Linked DNA regions of Phytohabitans houttuyneae. The protein of the gene in region 1 binds, or shares a complex with, the protein of each later gene. Links are inferred from orthologs where the notes say so. Each region holds a gene or a part of one and is shown in the gene's direction. Other genes may lie near its edges.

Region 1 (3,287 bases):
GGCGTAGTTGGTCTGGCCGCGGTTGCCGGCGATGCCCGCGATCGAGGCCACGCCGATCAGGCGGCCGCCGTCGGCGAGCAGGCCGCGATCCAGGAGTACCTCGTTGATCCGCTCCTGGCTGGAGAGGTTGACGTCGAGCACCGAGTCCCAGCGGTCGGCGTCCATCCGGGCGATCGTCTTGTCGCGGGTGATGCCGGCGTTGTGCACCACGATGTCGACGCGCCCGTGCCGCCCGCCGATGTGGTCGGCCAGCCGGTCGGGCGCGCCGGCGGCGGTGAGGTCGAGCTGGTACGCGGTACCCCGGATGTCGTTGGCCACCGCGGCGAGCGCGTCGCCGGCGGCGGGCACGTCGAGGCCGATCACCTGCGCGCCGTCGCGGGCCAGGACCTTGGCGATCGCCGCGCCGATCCCGCGGGCGGCGCCGGTGACCAGGGCGACCTTGCCGTCGAGCGGGTGCTCCCAGTCGGCGGGCGGGTTGACCGCGGTGGCCGGGCCGATGCGGATGACCTGCCCGGACACGTACGCCGAGCGGCCGGAGAGCAGGAAGCGGACGGTCGACTCGACCGCGCCCTCGGCGCCGGGCGTGACGTAGACGAGCTGTGCGGTGGAACCGCGGCCGACCTCCTTGCCGAGGCTCCGGGTCAGCCCTTCGATCGCCCGCTGCGCGGTGGCCTCGCGGGGCGACTCGCACGCCTCCGGCGGGGTGCCGAGCACGATCACCCGGCCGGATCCGGCGAGCGAGCGGGCGTTCGGGTGGAAGAAGTCGTAGAGCGCGCGCAGGCCGGTGGAGTCGGTGATGCCCGAGGCGTCGAAGACGAGTGCGCTGTACCGCTCGCCCTCCTCGGAGATGCCGGCGGCCTTGAGGATGCCGCGGACCGGCTCGAACAGGCGGCCGCCGGGTGCCGAGTCGAGCAGCACGGGACCCAGCTCTTCACCGGGCTTGAACCGGCGCAGCCGGGGCGGAGCCGGCAAGCCGAGGCGCTTGACCACCGCACGGCCTGGACCAGAGTTGGCGAATCTCGCGTACCCGTCACTCATGGCCGTGCTCGCTTCGCTGCGCGCGGCCACGAGACTCCAGTCGCACTGTGCCGGATGATTCGCTCGCTTCGCTCGCTCATGGGCGTATCCTACTCGTGAGTAAGTTTCTCTGGGAGGGGAAGTCCGTGCAGAGGGTCGCGATCATCGGTGGCAACCGGATCCCGTTCGCCCGATCGAACAGCCGGTATGCCTCAGCGTCCAACCAGGACATGCTCACCGCCGCGCTGGATGGCCTGGTCGCCCGGTACGGGCTGGCCGGCCAGCGCCTCGGCGAGGTGGTGGCCGGTGCCGTGCTCAAGCACGCGCGCGACTTCAACCTCACCCGGGAGGTGGTGCTCGGCTCGCGCCTCGACGCGCACACCCCGGCGTACGACGTACAGCAGGCGTGCGGCACCGGCCTGGAGGCGGCCATCCTCGTCGCCAACAAGATCGCGCTCGGCCAGATCGAGGCGGGTATCGCCGGTGGCGTCGACACGACGTCGGACGCTCCGCTGCAGCTCAACGAGGACATGCGGCGCGCGCTCCTCCAGATCAACTCGGCCCGCTCGTTCGGTGGGCGGCTGCGTGCGGCCACCCGGCTGCGCCCGCTGCAGCCGTTCCGCCCGGAGATTCCGCGCAACGCCGAGCCGCGCACCGGGCTCTCGATGGGCGAGCACGCGGCGGTGACCGCGCTGGAGTGGGGGATCGGCCGCGCCGAGCAGGACCAGCTCGCGCTGGAGTCGCACCAGAAGCTGGCCGCGGCGTACGAGCAGGGCTTCTTCGACGACCTGCTCACGCCGTACCTGGGGCTGGGCCGCGACCAGAACCTGCGCCCCGATACCTCGCTGGAGAAGCTCGGCTCCCTCAAGCCGGCCTTCCGCGCGCCGGGCGGCGGCGAGCCGACGATGACCGCGGGCAACTCCTCGCCGCTGACCGACGGTTCGGCCGTGGTGCTGCTCGCGTCCGAGGAGTGGGCGGCCGCGCACAACCTGCCGGTCCAGGCGTACTTCGTCGACGCGGAGACGGCCGCCGTCGACTTCGTGCACGGTGCGGAAGGGCTGCTGATGGCCCCTGCGTACGCGGTGCCGCGGCTGCTCGCCCGCCGCGGGCTCACGCTGCAGGACTTCGACTTCTACGAGATCCACGAGGCGTTCGCGTCACAGGTGCTGGCCACGCTCGCCGCCTGGGAGTCGCCGGAGTTCTGCAAGGACAAGCTCGGGCTCGACGCGCCGCTCGGCTCGATCGACAGGTCCAAGCTCAACGTCAACGGCTCGTCCCTGGCCGCGGGGCACCCCTTCGCCGCGACCGGCGGCCGGATCGTCGCCACGCTGGCCAAGCTGCTCGCGCAGCGCGGGTCCGGCCGCGGTCTCATCTCGATCTGCGCGGCCGGCGGGCAGGGCGTGGTCGCCATCCTCGAACGCTGACCTGTGAGAATGGGCGGGTGATCCCCAACGTTCTCGCCGCCCGTTACGCCTCCGCCGAGCTGACCGCGATCTGGGCGCCGGAGGAGAAGGTACGGCTGGAGCGGCGGCTGTGGGTCGCCGTCCTGCGCGCCCAGCGCGACCTCGGCATCGAGGTGCCGGATGGCGTGGTCGAGGCGTACGAGCGGGTCCTCGACGACGTCGACCTCGCCTCGATCGCGGAGCGCGAGCGGGTGACCCGGCACGACGTGAAGGCGCGCATCGAGGAGTTCAGCGCGCTCGCCGGCCACGAGCACGTCCACAAGGGCATGACCTCCCGCGACCTCACCGAAAACGTCGAGCAGCTGCAGGTGCGCCGCTCGCTGGAGCTGGTCCGCGACCGAGCCGTCGCCTCGCTCGCGCGGCTGGCCCGCCTCGCCGTCGAGCACTCCGACCTGGTGATGACCGGCCGCTCGCACAACGTCGCGGCGCAGGCCACCACGCTCGGCAAGCGGTTCGCGTCGGCGGCCGAGGAGCTGCTTATCGCGTACGAGCGGCTGGAAGACCTCATCGCCTGGTACCCGCTGCGGGGCATCAAGGGCCCGGTTGGCACCGCCGCCGACCAGCTCGACCTCTTTGACGGTGACGCCGAGCGGCTCGCCGACCTGGAGCGGCGGCTGGCCACCCACCTCGGCTTCTCCCGCGTGCTGGACAGCGTCGGCCAGGTGTACCCCCGGTCGATCGACTTCGCCACGGTGGCCGCGCTGGCGCAGCTCGTCGCCGCCCCCTCCTCGCTGGCCACCACGATCCGGCTGATGGTGGGCCAGGAGCTGGTCACCGAGGGCTTCCGCCCAGGCCAGGTGGGCTCGT
Region 2 (3,308 bases), 2.1 Mb from region 1 along the record:
GGCGCGACCGCGGAAAACCTGCACGACCGGGTCCCCTCGGTCACGAAGGCCCGCGCCGACGCGTTCGGCCTCGCCTCCCAGGAGAAGACCGCGAAGGCGTACGCGGACGGCAAGATCCAGCAGGACCTCGTCTCGGTCGCCGTGCGCGACCCGGAGGCCGGCTGGGGTCTGGCGACCGTCGACGAGGCGCCGCGGGAGACAAGCCTGGAGAAGCTGGCGACGCTCAAGACCCCGTTCCGCCCGCACGGCCGGGTGACCGCGGGCAACGCGGCGGGGCTGAACGACGGCGCCACCGCGAGCATCATCGCCGCCGAGGACGTGGCCCGCGAGCTGGGCCTGCCGATTGGCGCGCGGCTCGTGTCGTACGGCTTCGTCGGTGTCGAGCCCGAGGTGATGGGGTACGGCCCGATCCCCTCGACCGAGAAGGCGCTCCGCCTCGCCGGCCTGTCCATCGGGGACATCGGCCTCTTCGAGCTGAACGAGGCGTTCGCGGTGCAGGTGCTCGCGTTCCTCGACCACTTCGGCATCGCCGACGACGACCCGCGGGTAAACCCGTGGGGCGGCGCGATCTCGGTCGGCCACCCGCTCGCCTCCTCGGGCGTACGGCTGATGACGCAGCTCTCGCGGCAGTTCGCCGAGCACCCCGAGGTGCGGTACGGCCTGACCGCGATGTGCATCGGCATCGGCATGGGCGGCACGGTCATCTGGGAAAACCCGCACTGGGAGGGCAAGTGACGTACACCGAGGTTGTCACAAAGGCGCTGCTGCGCCTCGTGCCCGTGCCCGGTCTCGACAAGCCGGCGGCACTGATCACATTGGACAACGGCTTCGACCACAAGAAGCCCAACACGCTCGGCGCCGAGGGCCTCGCCAGCCTCGACGCGGCGATCACCGAGGCGCTCGCGGCCCAGCCGGCGTTCGTCGCGGTCACCGGCAAGCCGTACATCTTCTGCGTGGGCGCCGACGTCACCGGCCTGCCGACGATCACCTCGCGCGACCAGGCGCTGGAGATCGGGCGGCTCGGACACCGGGTCTTCGCCCGGCTCAAGGACAGCACGGTGCCGACGTTCGCGTTCGTCAACGGCGCGGCCATGGGCGGCGGGCTGGAGCTGGCGCTGCACTGCCACTACCGCACGCTCTCCGGCGGCGCGGCGGCGCTCGCACTCCCGGAGGTGCTGCTCGGGCTGGTACCCGGCTGGGGCGGCACCCAGCTGCTGCCCAACCTCATCGGCATCGCGCCCGCCGCGCAGGTGATCATCCAGAACCCGCTCACCCAGAACAAGATGCTCAAGCCGGCGCAGGCCGCCGAGCTCGGCATCGCGGACGTGCTGCTGGAGCCGGCCGACTTCCTGGAGCGGTCCCTGGAGTGGGCGGCCGCCGTCGTGCGCGGCGAGGTCACCGTCACCCGGCCCGAGGTCGACAAGGACATGTGGGACGGCGTGCTCTTCTTCGCCAAGAAGACGCTCGACGACCGGCTGCACGGCGCGGTGCCCTCCGCCAACCGGGCGCTGGAGCTGCTCGGCCTCGCGCGCGACGCGGACTTCGCCAGCGGTACCGCCGCCGAGGAGGAGGCCCTCGCCGACCTGGTGATGAGCGAGGAGCTGCGCAGCGGCCTGTACGCGTTCGACCTCGTGCAGCGCCGCGCCAAGCGCCCGGCCGGCGCGCCCGCCCCGGGGCTCGCCCGCGACGTCACCAAGGTCGGCCTTGTCGGCGCCGGGCTGATGGCCGGCCAGATCGCGCTGCTGTTCGCCCGCCGCCTGGAGGTGCCGGTCGTGCTGACCGACCTCGACCAGACGCGGGTCGACAAGGGGGTCACGTACGTACACGGCGAGATCGACAAGATGCTCGCCAAGGGCCGGCTGGACCCGGGCAAGGCGGCCAAGCTGCACGGGCTGATCAGCGGCTCGGTGGACAAGGGTGTCTTCGCCGACGCCGACCTCGTGGTCGAGGCGGTCTTCGAGGACCTCGGCGTGAAGAAGCAGGTCTGGGCCGAGCTGGAAAAGATCGTCAAGCCCGAGGCGGTACTGGCGACCAACACCTCCTCGCTCTCGATCACCGAGATGGCGGCCGACCTTGAGCACCCCGAGCGGGTGGTGGGCTTCCACTTCTTCAACCCGGTCGCGGTCATGCCGCTGCTGGAGATCATCCGGGGCGAGCGGACCGACGACGCCACGCTGGCCACCGCGTTCGCGGTCGGCAAGGAGCTGCGCAAGTCCTGCGTGCTGGTCAAGGACGCGCCAGCGTTCGTGGTCAACCGGCTGCTGACCCGCTTCCTCGGCGAGATCTTCGCGGCCGTCGACGAGGGCACGCCGCTCGACGTCGCCAACGAGGCGCTCGACCCGCTCGGCCTGCCGATGCGGCCCCTGCCGCTGATGCAGCTCGTCGGCCCGGCGGTCGCGTACCACGTGGGCGGCATCCTGCACGCCGCCTTCCCGGACCGCTTCCCGGTCTCCGACAACCTGCGCAAGGTCGCCGAGTCCGGCAAGCCGTTCCTTGTCGACGACCAGGTCAACCCCGAGGTGGCCGGGCTGCTGGAGTTCGGCGACCAGCCGTCCACACCGGAGCAGGTGCGCCAGCGGGCGCTCGAAGCGCTCGCCCAGGAGGTCCGGCTGATGCTGGACGAGGGCGTGGTGGCCGAGCCGCAGGACATCGACCTCTGCCTGATCCTGGGCGGCGGGTGGCCGTTCCACCTGGGCGGCATCACGCCGTACCTGGACCGCACCGGCACGTCCGAGCGGGTCACCGGCCAGCGCTTCCTGCCCCGCGGGGTGGCCAGCCTGCCGTGAAACGCGCGCGGGGTGGCCAGCCTGCCGTAAAGCGCGGGGTGGCCAGGCTGGCGTAAGCGCAGGGTGGCCAGCCTGGCGTGATTCGCGCCATTTAGGCCGCTTGTGCCCCGATCCTGCCTAGTGTGATCACATGCGCGGGATCGGGGCGCTGCTCGTTCTGGTGCTGGTGGCCGGATGCGCGCGGGGCGTACCCGCCGCGGGCGACTTCCGGCCCGCGGTGGACGGCGAGCTGACGGTCGCCACCGCCACGCTGCCACTGCCCGGTTTCTGGGAGCAGCCGGGCGGCTTCGAGTACGGCCTCGCGGAAGCGCTCGCCAGCCGCTTCAAGCTGCGGCTGCGGGTGGTGCGCGTGCCGTTCGAACGGATCGTCGCAGGCGATCTGGGCGGCGCGGACCTGGCACTCTCCCAGGTGACCGCGACCCCCGACCGCGATCGGGTGCTCGACTTCTCCCAGCCGTACCTGGCCGCGACGCCGGCCGGCCTCTCCCCCGCCGCGATCCCCGACCTGGCCGCGGCCCGCGA

The links.
Region 2: the proteins of Phou_RS18920 (region 1) and Phou_RS09075 are in contact, whole or in part, in a solved structure (PDB 8BNU), measured with the Escherichia coli proteins. The link is inferred for Phytohabitans houttuyneae from one-to-one orthologs.

The regions. Positions count from the first base shown.
Region 1 is NZ_BLPF01000001.1:4,116,534-4,119,820, reverse strand. What follows is about bases 310-3,287. They hold Phou_RS18920 (acetyl-CoA C-acetyltransferase), read left to right. Parts: upstream 310-1,133; coding sequence 1,134-2,441; downstream 2,442-3,287. Other genes in these bases: purB (adenylosuccinate lyase), read left to right, coding at 2,459-3,287; Phou_RS18925 (3-oxoacyl-ACP reductase), read right to left, coding at 310-1,038. In the rest of the region: more of Phou_RS18925, read right to left, coding at 1-309.
Region 2 is NZ_BLPF01000001.1:2,016,944-2,020,251, forward strand. What follows is about bases 260-3,258. They hold Phou_RS09075 (3-hydroxyacyl-CoA dehydrogenase NAD-binding domain-containing protein), read left to right. Parts: upstream 260-731; coding sequence 732-2,786; downstream 2,787-3,258. Other genes in these bases: Phou_RS09070 (thiolase family protein), read left to right, coding at 260-735; Phou_RS09080 (transporter substrate-binding domain-containing protein), read left to right, coding at 2,917-3,258. Outside these bases: more of Phou_RS09070, read left to right, coding at 1-259; more of Phou_RS09080, read left to right, coding at 3,259-3,308. UniProt on the Escherichia coli protein: Catalyzes the formation of a hydroxyacyl-CoA by addition of water on enoyl-CoA. Also exhibits 3-hydroxyacyl-CoA epimerase and 3-hydroxyacyl-CoA dehydrogenase activities.